2 regions of the Paramicrobacterium fandaimingii genome follow, and region 2 is predicted to be linked to the other one. Evidence: riboswitches for the same ligand, from Rfam matches in the RefSeq annotation. Region 2 holds a riboswitch; the other holds the start of a gene.
What was found. Region 2 has a riboswitch for thiamine pyrophosphate ahead of thiO (glycine oxidase ThiO). Riboswitches for the same ligand answer to the same signal wherever they lie in the genome.
Positions count from the first base shown of each region.

Region 1 (7,910 bases), 230 kb from region 2:
CTCGCCAGGCCACGCCGCGACAACGGCATCCGCTGTCGTCGACTTGCCAGCACCGGATGGACCGTCAATCAGAATGATCGGATGCCGCGGCAACTGTGCGGCCGCCGCGGCGATGGCTCGGGCATTGCGGGTGACGCGCGCCGGTTGCTCAGCCAATGACGAAGCTCCACGTCCCCGCGAGAACCGCGCTCGTCACCGCAGTGCCCGCGATCAGCACTCCGATGGCAACGAGCACCGTCTCCGGGCCCCTGAACCTGGATTCCCTTGCCCACGTTCTCTCGGTCTCGGCCCCAAAGCCCTTCGCCTCCATCGCCGTTGCGAGTTTGCTTCCCCTCCGAATTGCCAGAACAAGAAGCGCGAACGCCTGCGCAGCAAAGCGCCTGATCGCGCCAGTATCGGCGACGCCACGGGCGCGACGAGCTTGGCCCATTGCGCGCCAATCGTCGATGAACAGTCCGATCATGCGCATGCCAGCCAGCGCTCCCAGCACGAAGCGCGCCGGAAGCTTCAGCACCTGTGAGAGACCGTCGGCGAGCTCAGTTGGGTCAGTCGTCGCCATGAGAACAACTCCGGGAATGCCGATCGCGAGAACTCGCAGCATGATCGCAACGCCCAACAACAACGAGCCTTCGCTGATCGTTGCGATGCCGAACCCCAGCAGCTCGCGCCCCGAGTCTTCTCCATACAGAATCGTCGTGACCGCCGCGAACGGGGCGGCAAACCAGACGGGCGCCGTGCGAACCCAGAACGATCGGGCGCTCAGCCCTGCGAAGCTGACGAGCGCCAGCGTCAGCACGAGTGCGATAGACGCAGACACGATGTCGACGGACAGCAGCAGCGTGATGCTGACCACGAGCGCGGCGATCAATTTGGCAACCGGATTGATGCGCGCAACGAGCGAAGGCGCGATGTGCGGAGTCATCGCCGTCATCGCAATACCCCCTGCGGACTTCCCAGTCGAATCGTCTCGTCAGCGAGGGCGCCGACGAGCGGCTCGTCGTGGGTCACCGCGACGACGCATGCTCCGTCGTCAACGAGGCCGCGAAGCAGAAGAACGAGCTCTCGCCAGGTCTGCGAATCCTGCCCGAACGTCGGCTCATCGAGCACGAGCATACGTGGGCGCGACGCGAGCACCGTCGCGACCGAGAGACGCCTCTTCTCTCCCCCGGAGAGCGTGAACGGATTGGCATCGGCCACGTGCTCGAGTCTGAGCCTTTCGAGCAACTCGCTCGTGCGCTGTTTCACCTCGTCGTCGCTGTGACGCAGTGCTCGTGGGCCGATGGCGAGCTCGGTGCTCACATGACCAGTGAGAAACTGATGCTCGGGGTGCTGGAATACCGTGCCGATGCGCGTGAGGAGGTCACGCGACCTCCATCGTCGCGGCTCGGCGCCACGGCCATCAGCAAGCGCGGGCGCTGCATGAAGCACACCGGCTGCCGGACGCAGGAGTCCAGCGATCGTCAGCGCGAGCGTGCTCTTGCCTGCGCCGTTGACACCCAGAATTGCTGTCGTCGTGCCCGCATTGAGCTCGAACGAGAGACCGGATGCCGCCACGACGGGCTCCTTCTGTCCAAAAGGCGAGCGCCCCACCGCGAGTTCGTCAGCCCGCATCAGAAGCTCACCGCGTGCGCGCGAAGGCGACTCGGGAACTCGGGGCGGATGCTCCGGAATCCAGATCCCTCGCGCAGCAAGGTGGGCGCCCTGCGCCACGAGAACATCCCGCGCTTCGCCATCGGCGAGCACGCCGCCTCCCGGTTCGAGAACGACGGCGCGCGTGGCGACATCGCTCCACACGGCGACCCGGTGCTCAACGACGACAAGAGTCATTCCCGTCTCGCGGGCCACCTGCGCCACAACGTCACGCACCTCACGGACGCCTTCGGGGTCGAGGTTGGCCGTTGGCTCATCAAGCAGAAGCAGCCGCGGCTTCATGGCGAGAATTCCCGCGATGACAAGCCGCTGTACCTGCCCTCCGGACAGCCGAGAGGTGGGATGGTCAAGGGGCACGTTCAGACCGACGGCATCCAGTGCCCATCTCACGCGCCGCCAGATCTCCTCACGGGGCACACCGAGGTTCTCGCACGCGAACGCGACATCGTCGCCAACGCGCGCCATGACGATCTGGCTGTCGGGGTCCTGAAGTACAAGGCCGACGACGCCGCGCGAGTCAGAGGGGCTGCGGCCATCCACGACAATTGAACCGGTCTGATCGCCTTCGTCGTCTCCCCCGAGCACCCCGGCAAGCCCGTGCAGAAGCGTGGACTTTCCCGCGCCGGAAGCGCCAAGAAGCAAGACTCTCTCGCCCGGTTCGATCGTCAGATCGAGACCCGCAATTGCGGGCCGAGCGCGCCCGGCATGGGTCCATCCCCAGCCGTGTGTGCGAACGTGCGCGCCCGACACTACGAGGCCTTCCGCCGCACCTCGCGACCGGCGGCGAAGCGGCTCAGCGCACCCGCCGAGGCGAGGCCGCGCATCGCTGCCCACGACAGCAGTCCGGCGATAAGCACACCGGATAGTGCCGCGGACACATAATAAACCGCTTTGAACGCCGGGTCGAGAACGGCGTAATCGGTGAATGTCGTGTCGAGGAAGGCCATCGCGAGGCCGGCGCCGAGCCCGGAAAGAAGTGCAACGTACAGCCGGTAGCTGCCATAGAGGAACGCCGCGAAGACGATCTCAGCGCCGAGCCCCTGAACGAGTCCCCAGATGAGAGTGGAAAAGCCCCACTGACTGCCGACGAGCGCGGACACCACAGAGGCAACGAGCTCCGTGAACAGCGCGGCACCCGGCTTGCGGATGATCAGCCCGCCGAGCACACCGGCAAAGAGCCAGCCGCCGCCGAGCAGCGCGCTGAGTCCCGGGGTGACAGCGAGCGGCAGACTGAGCGGCCCGTATGCGACGTTCCAGAAGAGAAAGATGACTCCGGACGCCACGCCGATGATGCTTGCGACGACGATGTCGACAACGCGCCAGCGGAACTTTCGCTGCGTGGATGTCGCGGACGATGAATTTAATGTCTGCACTTACGTGCCCCTTTCACGTGGGAATTGGGCACGGGTATTGAGATTGTCACTCCCTGCGCTGGCATGACCCAGATCAGGTTCGACGGTCGAAAGTTGAGAACTTTCCTCTCAGCCCGGCTCACCGGACTCCCGTGTTAAGCGCAAGTATAGCCGCTTGCGTGCGGCTCGCGGCGCTCCGCTACTTCTTGAGGGCTTTGATGATTCCTTTGAGCGCGGCCCCTGCGACGCAGACGAGGGGAACTCCAACGGCAAGAAGGGAGATCAGGTTGGGCTCGAAGCGAACCGTGTCGCCCGTGCGGATGTATGCGCCGACGGGCATGCTCATGCCGCCGCCTCCGCCGCCACCACCCTGGGCTCCAGCACTCTTCTCACCCTTGAGGTCGCCCGTTGCGTCGCCCTCCCCTGCGCCGAAGCCATACGAGGCAAGCGCCACCGGGACGATCTTGACGCCGTCGATGTCGACGACGTCGCCGTACACCGTCGTGACGCCGACGGACTTGAACTTTTCTGCGAGTTCCAAGGCTACGTTTCCCATGTGCCCACGCTATCGCGCATTCGCCCGTCTGCACAGACGTCGACGGTGACTCTCAGGTGCCTCGCCGCCCGGGGTGCCGCGTTCCGCCCGCTGTCGAGGGTCGGGGGGCGAGAAGGGACGCCGATGTCACGGCATCCACTCCAAAACGTCCCCGCAGCTGGTCGACGGTGCTCTCGGCGTCGCGCCACTCATCGTCTGGGTCCCAGAGACTCATCGATGGGGCCCCCTCCGAGAGTCGCTCAGCGCGAACGCCGATCAGTCGAACCGGCCTCCCCCTCACCTCGAGTTCGCGAAACAGCTCAACGCTCGACTCATAGAGCCGGCGAGCGACGCTTGTCGCCTCGGGAAGGCGACGTGACCGGCTGAGCGTCGTGAAGTCACTGTAGCGAAGCTTGAGCGCAACACCGCCTGCTGTGACGCCAGCTGCGCGCAACCTCGCGCCCACGCGATCGCTCAGCCGAAGAAGCTCCCGTTCCAGCGTTGCCCCGTCGACGACGTCATCGTGAAAAGTGACCTCATGACCGATGCTCTTCTCGACATGCTCCGTTGCGATCGGGCGAGGGTCTCGGCCTCGTGCGAGCTCCTGGAGTCGCATCGCTGTCGCGTCGCCGACCGCAGAGCGCAGAGCGCCGATGGGGATCTCTGCCACGTCGGCGACCGTCCGCAGGCCGAGACGCTGCAGGGCCTCTTCGGTCTTCCCTCCGACGCCGGCCAGCGCTCGAATCGGGAGCGGACGAAGAAAATCCTGAGTCTGCGCGGGGGGAACGACAAGAACGCCATCGGGCTTCGCCATTCCCGACGCCAGCTTTGCAATGAACTTCGTCTCTGCCGCTCCGACAGAGCACGTGAGTCCCGTGTCGTCGTACACCCGTTGGCGAATCAGCCGAGCGATGGATGCCGGGCTTCCGAGAAGACGTCTGGCACCGTAAACGTCAAGAAATGCCTCATCGATGCTCAGCCTCTCGACCAACGGCGTGATGTCGTCGAAAAGGCTCATCACACGCATTGAGTAGCTGCGATACAGCTCGTGTCGCGGGGGCACGACAATAGCCTTGGGGCACAGCTGCAGAGCGCGCGCCATCGGCATTGCCGAGCCGACACCGTACGCTCGCGCTTCATATGTCGCTGTCGTCACCACGGAGCGACCTTCGCGCCCACCGACGATGACAGGCTTTCCCCGCAGCTCCGGGTGATCGAGCAGCTCAACGGAGGCAAAGAAGGCATCGAGATCGACATGCAGAATGTGCGCGCCCGTGTCGTCAACGTCGTCATCGGAGACACGGCGGGCGCGACCGTCTTGACGTGACATGCGCCCATTCTCTCGCACCCGTCTGACAAATCGTCAGACCAACGCGACGACCAGAGGGAGCAGCCATTCTGTAAAGCTCTTCGCGTCGTCTCGCAGTGTTTCGCTGACGACGATCGTGTCGGGCGCGACGACCCAGGCGCCCGACTCGGCAAGCGGTAGAACCGCGAGATCGAGACGAAACGATGTCGCTTGCCGTCTCAGCTCAAACTGTCGCTTCTGCACGAGGCCGTACACATCTGCGAGTGGATGCTCGCGCACCTCGACCGCCTTGAGGTACTCGAAGCGGCGCAGGCGCGCCCACTCGATTGCGCGATCGTAGCCTCGGTACATCGCCTCCTGCAGCTCAAGCGCACGATCGAACGTTGCGAAATGCGGTGGCCGCACTTCGCTGATGAATGGCCGTGTCTCGAGAGGAACGATCCCAGCCCACCAGCCGCGCCATTGCGCCGCGAGCGGCGCGGCATCGATGTCTGAAACATCGATCGAGCCGACGTCGGGAATCGCCCGTGGAAGGTCGGGGGCGCAGGTGTTTTCGAGCCCGGCAAGATCTCTCAGGGCAAGGGCAAGGAGGAGGTCCCACGGACAGTCTTCCGTGGCCTGCCAGCGAATCGTGCCCTCGACGAGCATGCTTTCATGGTAAGCCGCCGGAGCAGCGCGCACCAGACCTCGATGTCGAAACGCGCTGGCGGCAGCATCCACTGAGAACAGGGGATGCTGCCGCCAGAGCGCCATGCTATTCGGAAGCGCGCTCCAGAATGAGCTCGCGCACGCGCGCGGCGTCTGCCTGCCCGCGCATTGCCTTCATGACGGCACCGATGATCGCGCCGGCCGCCTGCACCTTTCCGTCCTTGATCTTCTGCATCACGTCGGGTTGGGCGGCGAGTGCGTCATCGATCGCGGCAATGAGGGCACCATCGTCCGAGACGACGGCAAGGCCGCGCTTGTCAACGACCTCCGACGGAGTTCCCTCGCCATCGATGACCCCCTCGAGCACCTGCCGAGCAAGCTTGTCTGTGAGGGTTCCGTCCTCGACGAGCGTCGTGAGCTCGGCGACGCTCTGCGGAGTGATCAGAGACGTCGGTTCCTCGCCGCGGGAGTTGGCGAGTCGCGAAATCTCGCCTGTCCACCACTTGCGTGCAGCAGCAGGCGCGGAGCCCGCGGCGATCGTGGCGGCGACCTCGTTCACAAGGCCGCCATTCTGCACGTCCTGAAACTCCAGGTCGGTGAAGCCCCACTCGGCCTTGAGGCGCCGACGCCTGGCCGCTGGTGGTTCGGGGAGCGCAGCCCTGAGCTCGTCGATCAGCTCGGCGCTCGGCACAACGGGAAGCAGATCAGGCTCCGGGAAATAACGGTAGTCATCCGCGTCGCTCTTCGGGCGACCTGCCGACGTCGTTCCCGTGTCTTCGTGCCAGTGACGGGTCTCTTGCGTGATCGTTCCACCGCCATCAAGAATTGCCGCCTGACGCCGAATCTCGTAGCGCACAGCGCGCTCGACGGATCGCATCGAGTTCACGTTCTTCGTCTCGGTGCGCGTGCCGAGCTTCTCCTGGCCGTACGGGCGAAGCGAGACGTTCGCATCGCAGCGCAGGTTTCCGCGTTCCATGCGCGCCTCAGAGATTCCCAACGAGATGACGATGTCGCGAATCGTCGAAACGTACGCCTTCGCGATCTCGGGAGCAAGGGCACCCGCTCCGAAGATCGGGTGCGTCACGATCTCGACAAGAGGAACGCCCGCACGGTTGTAGTCGACGAGCGAGTGGTCGGCTCCCTGAATGCGGCCGCTTGTGCCCACGTGCGTCAGCTTGCCCGCGTCTTCTTCCATGTGCGCGCGCTCAATGGGAATGCGCCGAATGCTGCCGTCAGACAGCTCCACCTCGACTTCGCCCTCGAACGCGATCGGTTCGTCGAACTGGGAGATCTGGTAGTTCTTCGCCAGGTCGGGGTAGAAGTAGTTCTTGCGTGCGAACGACGACGACTCGGCAATGGAGCAGCCGAGCGCGAGGCCGAGGCTGATCGAATAGCGTACAGCCTGCTCGTTGACGACCGGGAGCGAGCCCGGAAGGCCAAGGCACACGGGCGAGACGTTTGTGTTCGGTGTGTCACCGAAGCCGTTTGGCGCCGCCGAGAACATCTTCGTCTTCGTTCCGAGTTCAATGTGAACCTCGAAACCGAGCACGGGCTCGAACTTCTCGATCGCCTCGTCGAAGTCCATGAGTTCAGCTGTCGACATCAGTGCTTTCCTCCCAGCTGCGGAGCCTGTGACATGAGCGTGTGTCCCCACTCTGCTTCCAGCAGAGCCTCGAGCGATGCGCCAGCTCGGTACAACCGGGCATCTTCCCTCGCCGGAGCCATGAATTGGATGCCGACGGGCAAGCCGTCTTCTGGAGCAAGCCCGACGGGAACGCTGATTCCTGGCACTCCCGCCAGGTTCGCGGGAATCGTCGTGACGTCGTTGAGATACATCGCCATGGGGTCGTCGAGCTTTTCTCCGAATTTGAACGCCGTCGTCGGCGCGCTCGGGCTCGCAAGAACATCGACCTGGGCGAATGCGCTCTCGAAGTCCCGCTGAATGAGCGTGCGAACCTTCTGCGCGCTGCCGTAGTAGGCGTCGTAGTAGCCAGCACTGAGCGCGTACGTTCCCAGAATGATGCGCCGCTTCACCTCGGGGCCGAAACCGGCTTCGCGGCTCGCGGCCATGACGTGTTCAACGGTTCCCCCGGAGTCCGGTGTGACGCGAAGTCCGAAGCGCACAGAGTCAAACCGGGCGAGGTTCGACGATGCCTCTGCCGGCAGAATGAGGTAGTAGGCGGCAACGGCGTACTCGAAGTGCGGAGCCGAGATCTCGACGATCTCCGCCCCGTTCTTCTCGAGCACGGCGAGCGCTTCGCGAAAGCGCGTTGCGACACCGCTCTGCACGCCGGGGCCCATGAGATCGGAGATGACGCCGATCTTGAGTCCCGCGACTCCCTCGCCGCGAGCACCAGCCCGCGCGGCATCCGCCATCGATGGCCACGCGTCTGGCAGCGATGTGGAGTCGCGCGGG
Region 1 is NZ_CP061170.1:1,532,057-1,539,966, reverse strand. It holds gene HCR84_RS07475 (nucleoside/nucleotide kinase family protein) at 1-156, opposite strand, end outside; gene HCR84_RS07470 (energy-coupling factor transporter transmembrane component T family protein) at 149-931, opposite strand; gene HCR84_RS07465 (ABC transporter ATP-binding protein) at 928-2,400, opposite strand; gene HCR84_RS07460 (ECF transporter S component) at 2,400-3,023, opposite strand; TPP riboswitch at 3,057-3,166, opposite strand; gene HCR84_RS07455 (spore germination protein GerW family protein) at 3,202-3,558, opposite strand; gene dinB (DNA polymerase IV) at 3,611-4,867, opposite strand; gene HCR84_RS07445 (hypothetical protein) at 4,901-5,494, opposite strand; gene gatB (Asp-tRNA(Asn)/Glu-tRNA(Gln) amidotransferase subunit GatB) at 5,601-7,097, opposite strand; gene gatA (Asp-tRNA(Asn)/Glu-tRNA(Gln) amidotransferase subunit GatA) at 7,097-7,910, opposite strand, start outside.
Region 1: another riboswitch for thiamine pyrophosphate. It lies ahead of HCR84_RS07460 (ECF transporter S component); the one in region 2 lies ahead of thiO (glycine oxidase ThiO).

Region 2 (7,910 bases):
ACGTCAGCGGGCAGGCTCTGCACTTCGGCAACGGCTTTGCTCAGGAGCTCTTCGTCGTCGATGGATTCGACGAACGTCTTTCCCTCGTCGACGCTCTCGAACGTGTGCCCGTCGAAGAGGTCGGGCATATGCACCTGGTGCCCGGCGGCGCGCAGCCGCTCGGCAATCTGCTCGAGGGCGACTGTGCGCCCGAGCACATGGTGAAACATCACGATTTCTGTCATGGTCACGTCCAATTCACGTCGTCGCGGCTGCCTGGATTGACGAATCACCTTCACGCTAGAGCACTCGGTTGACGGTGTCGAGGGATGGCGTCAGTCCCTCCCCGGGGCACAGCTGGCATCGCTCGCCGACGTGAGCCGCCAGGCGTTGATCCCTCCAGCCAGTGAACTGAGCGTGATGCTCGCGGGCGCCGCGTCTGCGAGCCGGTCGCGGGCGCGCGCTGACCGCACCCCGCTTGTGCAGTACAGAACAATATGTCGCGCGTCGCCGCGAATCGCCGCGATCGCCTTCCATCCCTCTGCCTGAACGCGATCGAGAGGAATGTGAATGGAATCGGGAATGGCATCGAGCTCCCGTTCCCAGCCCTCGCGCACGTCGACGACGAGAAGCGCTTCAGCAGCATCTGATGCCGCGTCGCGAAACGCGTCGAACGAGGCGACATCGAGTTCGTGCGCGTTCGTGCGCCCCGCGGCATCCGCTTGCGCGTTCACGGCCGCGCAGGCAATCGTCACCTCATCGAGATTCGTCACGGCTGGTCTGCTCTCGTCGACGGAGAAACGCAACGTTGAGTACTCGGCTTCGCCCGCGTCGTAGCGCAGCAGACGGCCGAGAAGCGGCGTGCCGATGCCGCAGATGAGCTTGATGGCTTCGGTGGCCATGGCAGAGCCGATCGTGCCGCACAAGACCCCGAGCACCCCTCCATCAGCGCAGTCCGGCACCGAATCCGCGTCGGGAATGTCGGGAAACAGGTCGCGCAGCATCGGCCCTCTGCCGGGCCAGAACACGCTCACCTGCCCGACGAAGCGAAAGATCGTTCCCCAGACGAGCGGGGTCCCGGTCAGCTCGGCCGCGTCGTTCGAGAGATAACGCGTGGCGAAATTGTCTGCCCCGTCAATGACGATGTCGTGCCGTGTGAAGAGCTCGCGGGCGTTATCCGGCGTCAGGCGCTCGTTCAGCGCAGTGACGGTGATGCGCGGGTCGAGTCGCCGCACCGCGTCACGCGCCGAGTCCACCTTCGGCCGCCCGATGTCTGCGTCACGATGCAGCACCTGTCGTTGCAGATTTGACGCTTCGACGACATCGTCATCGATCACGGTGAGCTGTGCGATTCCCGCCGCCGCGAGGTAGTGCAGAATCGGGGCTCCGAGGCCGCCCGCGCCGACGACGAGCGCTGACGCGTTGCGCAGCCGACGCTGCCCGAGTTCACCGAAATCGGGAAGGCTGAGGTGCCTCGCGTAGCGGTCGATCTCATGGGGTGCCAGTGCGGGCCCCGGCTCGACGAGCGCGGGCGCCGCGGGTCGGGTTCCGAGCGCGGCGTGCACAGTCACAGGCCCGCTTCCGAGGGACGATGGGTCACCATACCGTCGAACGACGACGACGCGCGAGCGAGCGAGCGCTTCGGAATGCGGCCGGCGAATCGCGCCGTGCGTCCGGCATCAACGGCAAGGCGCATTGCCCGCGCCATGGCGCCCGCGTCGTGTGCACGCGTGACGGCGCTGGCCAGCAGCACGGCGTCGCATCCCAGCTCCATGGCGAGTGCAGCATCCGATGCCGTACCGATTCCGGCATCGAGAACGATGGGAACGCTTGCGCGATCGACGATCGTCTCGATGTTGTGCGGGTTGAGAATGCCGAGACCGCTGCCGATAGGCGATCCCGCCGGCATCACCACGGCGACGCCCGCGTCTTCGAGCCGTTTGGCGAGCGCCGGGTCATCGTTTGTGTAGGCGAAGACGGTGAAGTCCTCGAGAACAAGCTGCTCCGCCGCCGAAAACAGTTCGACGGGGTCGGGAAGCAGCGTATCTTCGTCGGCGATCACTTCAAGCTTGATCCACGACGTTCCCAGTGCCTCACGGGCAAGCTGTGCGGTGAGAATGGCATCTCGGGCCGTGTAACAGCCTGCCGTATTGGGCAGAACGCGAATGCCACGTCGCTCGAGCAGCGCAAACACCGAGTCTCGCGATTCCGCGTCGAAGCGACGAATCGCCACGGTGGTCAGTTGCGTCTCCGATGCGACGAGCGCCTCTTCGAGCGTCGTGAGCGATGTCGCTCCGCCCGTTCCCATAATGAGGCGCGAGGTGAGCGCCTCCTCGCCGATCTGCAGCGGATCGGCCGCTGCCGTGTGCGTTGTCGTTGTGGTCATGTCAGCCTCCCTGAACCGCGGTGACGATGTCGATCGTCTGTCCGCTCTCGAGTGTGTGCGTGGTCCACCCGCCGCGGCGCACGACCGCCCCGTCAACGGCTGCTGCGATGCCGAGTTTCGATCCGTCTGCGGGGGAACCATCGTCCGCCAGCGTCTTGCCGGTGATTTCGGCAACCAGGTCTCGAAGTGTGTCTCCGACGGCGAGAGCGCGTGCGTCGCCGTTCACAGTGACGTCGATCGTCTGTGTCATCGTGAGTCTCCTTTGCGTATGTCCTGAGCGAATCGTGAGGGGTCGACGGCGGTCAGCATGTCGGCGTCCCCCGACTCGCCTCTTGTGAGATCTGCGGTCAGCTGGGCGCCGAGAGGCGCGAGCAGGATGCCGTGGCGGAAGTAGCCGGTCGACACGACGCATCCCTCGTCGATGCGCCCGATCAACGGCAGATCATCGGGCGACCCGGGGCGTGCGCGCGCCGTCACATCAGTGATCTCGCATTCAAGCACGCTGGGGACGACGCGTTCTATGTCGCGCAGCAGCTGGTGCACGCCACCGGCGCTGATGCCGTCGACCCCGTCTTCGCGAACGCTCGCGCCGAGGACGAGGGTCCCGTCAGGGCGCGGAACGAGGTAGACAGGACGTCCGCGCACAAGGCCCCGGATGGTGCGGGTGACGATCGGCTGCAGCCGCCGAGGCACCGAGAGACGCACGACGTCGCCCCAGACGCTGCGCAGGGGAAGCCGCGGCATCCCTTCGATTGTTCCCGTGTCGGCTCCCGCGCAGACGACGACTTGGTCGGCGACAATGTTCTGACCGTTCGCGAGCGCAACACCGCGCGTGCGGCTTCCGTCAGAGGCCAGAGCCGCGACTCGGCGTCGCACGATGCTCTCGGTGAGCAGTGCCTGCAGCGCGTCAGTCATCCGCCGCGGGTCGATTGAGTGGTCTCCCTCGATCCTCACGGCCGCGGTGACGCCGGGGCCGAGAGCCGGTTCGAGAGCGCGCGCCTGTGTTCCGGCGATGAGCTCGAGGCTCAGGCCGAGCGATGTCTGCAGTGCGCAGAGCTCGCGCAGGCTCTGTCGGTCTGCGGCATCGCTGGCGCAGACAAGCGTCTCGGTCTGCGCGTAGCCGAGGTGATGGCCGGATGCTGTCGCGAGCTCCTCCGCGAACGTCGGGTAGAGCTGCGCTGCCGCGATCATCAGCGAGTACAGGGGCGACTGGCCCCAGACGACCTCCGACGCCGGCGCCAGCATTCCCGCCGCGGCGTAACTCGCGCCATTTCCGGGTGTCGGATCGACGATCGTCACCGACCAGCCGTCTTTCTTCAGCCGCCAGGCCGTGGCGAGCCCGATGATTCCGGCCCCGATAACGACAGCGTGCACGTGCGTTTCTCCCTCCGGCGGCATGATCCGCATCAGGTATAGCGGTCGGCACATGGCCCTCTCAGCCTCCAGGAGGCTCCCGCGAACTTCCTCTACTCTAGGCACATGCCCTCACATCTGCGACCCGTGATCTCCGCTGACGATTCCGTCCGTGCCGTGCGTCAGGCGGCACTCGAGAGCGCGCGGCTGTATGTCTGTACGGACGCGCGCCGGGATCGCGGCGATTTTGCGCGGTTTCTCGACTCGGCCTATGCCAACGGCGTCGACATCATTCAGCTTCGCGACAAGTCGCTCGAGGCGCGCGACGAGATTGAGGCCCTCGAGGTGCTCGCGGCCGCGGCAAAGCGGCACGGCAAGCTGTTCGCCGTGAATGATCGCGCCGATGTCGCAGCGCTGGTGGGCGCCGACGTCTTCCATGTCGGCCAGGGCGATCTGCCGAGTGAGCACGCTCGAGCGATTCTCGGTCCCGACGTGATCCTCGGCCGCTCAACGCACTCCATCGGCCAGGCTGAAGCGGCAAACGACGACGCCGACATCGACTACTTCTGCGTCGGTCCGGTGTGGGAGACCCCGACGAAGCCCGGTCGGGATGCCGTCGGACTCGACCCGGTACGGCGGGCCGTCGAGATCGCGAGCAAGCCATGGTTTGCCATCGGGGGCATCACCGGCGGAATGCGGCTCGACCGCGTCGTCGGCGCGGGCGCGTCACGCATCGTCGTCGTGCGCGCTGTCACCGATGCAGACAACGTCGGCCGAGCGGCACGAGCGTTGCGCGACCGGCTCGCCTGACCGCCCGACGCGAGACGGTCAGGGAACGCGGTGTCCCGCTGCCCTGGCCAGCTCGTACCACTCCGAATGTGTCAGGGGAATGTCTGAGCCGGCCGCAGCATCCGAGACCCGCTGCGGCGTCGTCGTTCCCAGCACGACCTGCATGCGAGCCGGATGCCGCGTGATCCACGCTGTCGCGATCGCGATCGGCGTGACGCCATAGGCCGCAGCGAGCCTGTCGATCACGGCGTTCAGCTCGGGGTACTCCGATGAGCCGAGAAACACGCCTGTGAAAAATCCGGCTTGAAACGGCGACCAGGCCTGCACCGTGATGTCGTGGAGGCGACAGTAGTCGAGCACGCCGCCATCGAGCATCACCGACTGCTGCTCCCCCGCCATGTTCGCGGCGAGGCCCTGTGCGATCAGCGGCGCGTGCGTCATCGACAGCTGCAGCTGATTTGCGACGATCGGCTGCGTCACAGACCGTTTGAGCAGCTCGATCTGCATCGGCGTGTGGTTTGACACTCCGAAGGCGCGCACTTTTCCCGCGCTCTGCAGCTCATCGAATGCCCGTGCGACCTCGTCTGGCTCGACCAGAGCATCGGGGCGATGCAGCAGCAGAATATCGATGTAGTCGGTCTGCAGGGCGGCGAGTGAGCCGTTCACGGAGTCGACGATGTGCTCATACGAGAAGTCGAAATACGGGCCATCGGGCACGATGCCGCATTTCGTCTGCAGCGTCAGGGCGTCGCGCTGCGATGGCGTGAGCGCCATCGCCTCGGCGAACCGCCGCTCGCACGCGTGCGGTGTCGGCCCGTAGACGTCCGCGTGATCGATGAAGCCAATTCCCGCCTCGCGCGCCGTCGCCACCAGCTCGCGCACCTCGGCATCTGTCTTGTCGGCGATTCGCATGGCGCCGAGCACGACGTTTGGTGCGGTGATGTCTGTTCCGGGCAGTGGGAGAGTCTTCATTCGTGTGGTTCCCTTCGAGAGCTGTGGCTAAACAGTTGTGAGCGCATGGTGCGGCCCGGTCGGCAGAGTCACCGCAACGACGTCGCCGGCCCGCACGGTTCCCCCGCGAGACACGATGCCCATCACTCCCGCCAGCCGCACGGTGTGGCCGTCGCCGTCTGCGAACACCATCTGCTTCATCAGACCGGGCTGATAGTCGTTGATCTGCGAACAGGGGTTGCGCAATCCGGTGATCGTGATCACGACGTCCCCGATCGCCAAACGGGTTCCGACGGGAAGCCCGAGCAGGTCGATGCCGCTCGTCGTGATGTTCTCACCCATCTCCCCCGGCTTCACCGTGTACCCCGCATCCGCCACCTGGTCGAAGAGCTCCCGGTGAATCAGATGCACCTGGCGCACGTTCGGCGTCGACGGGTTCTTCTTCACACGCGAACGGTGCTTCACCGTTGTGCCGGAATGAGCGTCGCCAGCGACACCGATTCCCTCGACAAGCGTGATCTCATCGACAGTCGGCTTGCTGAAGGAATGAGTATCGCTTCTGCTCACAGCCACAACGGATGCTGTCATTTTTGTCGCAACCCTCATTCCTGGTCTTACCTCCGAGCATGTTCGGGAGCTTCCGCTTCCGTCGCTTTCGATCTTTCCACAGCGCAACGCACAGCAGAAGCATGACGATGACAAACGGCACGGCCGAGACGATCGTGATGTTCTTGAGTCCGTTGAGAGCCTCAACAGAGTGGTCTCCTGTCAATTTTGGTTGACACATTCCAGGAACGTCAACTATTGTTGACAGCATGATCGAGAATCCAATGGATGCCGCGACAAGCAGCGACCCTCGCATCGGACTGCGCGCCGTGCGCTCCCTGCGCGAGCTTGCCGACAGGCTCGAGTCGCTTCACGTGAACCGGGCCCGAACACTCGACATGTCGTGGCAGGAAATCGCCGATGCCCTCGGGGTTTCGCGCCAGGCCGTACACAAAAAACATGGCAGGAGATAGAGATGTTTGAGAAGTTCACAACCAGCGCCCGCGAGATCGTTGTTGGGGCGCAGAGCACGGCACGCGCTGAGCGAGCATCGCAGATCGATTCGCGGCATCTGCTTCTGGGAGTCCTGGATGCTGGTGGAGAAACCGCGTCGACGATCATCGATGCGATTCCGGATGCCGCCGCCGCGCTCAACCGCATTCGACACGCCAACGCACCCTCCGGACTCGACGCTGAGGCACTCGCCTCCATCGGCATTGACATCAGCGGCGTCACCGCCCGCGCCGACGATGTTTTCGGCGAGGGGGCGCTGCAGAACGCGGGAACGACAAAACGCCACATTCCGTTCCGCAACGAGGCGAAGAAGGTGCTCGAGCTGGCCCTTCGCGAAGCGATCCGCCTGAACGAGAAGTCGATCGGTGCCCGGCACATCCTTCTCGGGATTCTGCGGGCGCGTGGCACAGCATATGACGCACTCGTCGCCGAAGGCGTCGACGTCGGGGCGCTTCGTGCGTCGCTCGACGGCCTTGCCGCGGCCTAGCGAGTGCCGATTCGCGCCCGATACCGCAGATCGACAATGGCGACGATGAGGGCGGCGACAACGACAACGGCAATCAACGTGAAACCGATCGCCATCGCGACGGGCCATTCTGTGAACGCGAGAGAGGCGAAGACGGCAGCGGTGACAACGGCGATGCCGACGGACGTGCCGATTCTCTGGCCGGTCTGCATGATGGCACCGGAGCTGCCCGCGTAGCTCAGCGGAACATCTGCGAGCGTGAGCGTCTGGTTGGGGCTGATGACGACGCCCTGAGCGATGCCGATGAACGCAAGCGACAGCAGCAGCCACCACTCGTTGGCGAGCCCAACCTGATTGAGGAGCACGACAGCAACTGTCGATGCCAGCCCAAAGAGCGCGATCAGAAGCCCAGCCACGACGATCTTGCGCCCATACACCGCGACTCTGCTGCCCGCCCAGTGCGCAGAGAACGCCGAGAGGATGGCCGAGGGTATGCCGACGAGGCCTGCTTCGAAAGCCGAGTGCCCCAGGCCGTCTTGCATGTAGAGGGCGATGAGCACCCACACGCTCGTCATCCCGAGAAAGTACAGCGTCACGATCGTCGTTCCGTTTGCAAAGCTGCGGGTCGCGAAGATCTTGAGATCAACCATCGGACTGTGCCCGAGCCGTGCATACCGACGCTCCCACAGCACCCAGGCGGCGACGAGCAGAATGCCGACGGGCAGCAGAAGCCAGACGAAGGCGGAAACACCGCTCTCGACAAACGGGAAGAGCAGAGAGAGCACGGCGAAGCCGAGAAGAAGAGCGCCGACGAGGTCCATCGAGCGACTGCGCTTCGCCGGTTGCTGTGAGTCGACGGGCGCTTTCGCTCCCCAGCTGATGAGCGGACGCGGAAACCAGAGGAGCGCGAGAACAATGGCCACAATG
Region 2 is NZ_CP061170.1:1,299,315-1,307,224, reverse strand. It holds gene HCR84_RS06350 (dienelactone hydrolase family protein) at 1-224, opposite strand, end outside; gene HCR84_RS06345 (ThiF family adenylyltransferase) at 315-1,550, opposite strand; gene HCR84_RS06340 (thiazole synthase) at 1,547-2,365, opposite strand; gene thiS (sulfur carrier protein ThiS) at 2,367-2,615, opposite strand; gene thiO (glycine oxidase ThiO) at 2,612-3,739, opposite strand; TPP riboswitch at 3,732-3,832, opposite strand; gene thiE (thiamine phosphate synthase) at 3,845-4,528, shown strand; gene HCR84_RS06320 (aldo/keto reductase) at 4,547-5,479, opposite strand; gene HCR84_RS06315 (MOSC domain-containing protein) at 5,507-6,046, opposite strand; gene HCR84_RS06305 (RNA polymerase subunit sigma-70) at 6,274-6,477, shown strand; gene HCR84_RS06300 (Clp protease N-terminal domain-containing protein) at 6,480-7,004, shown strand; gene HCR84_RS06295 (MFS transporter) at 7,001-7,910, opposite strand, start outside.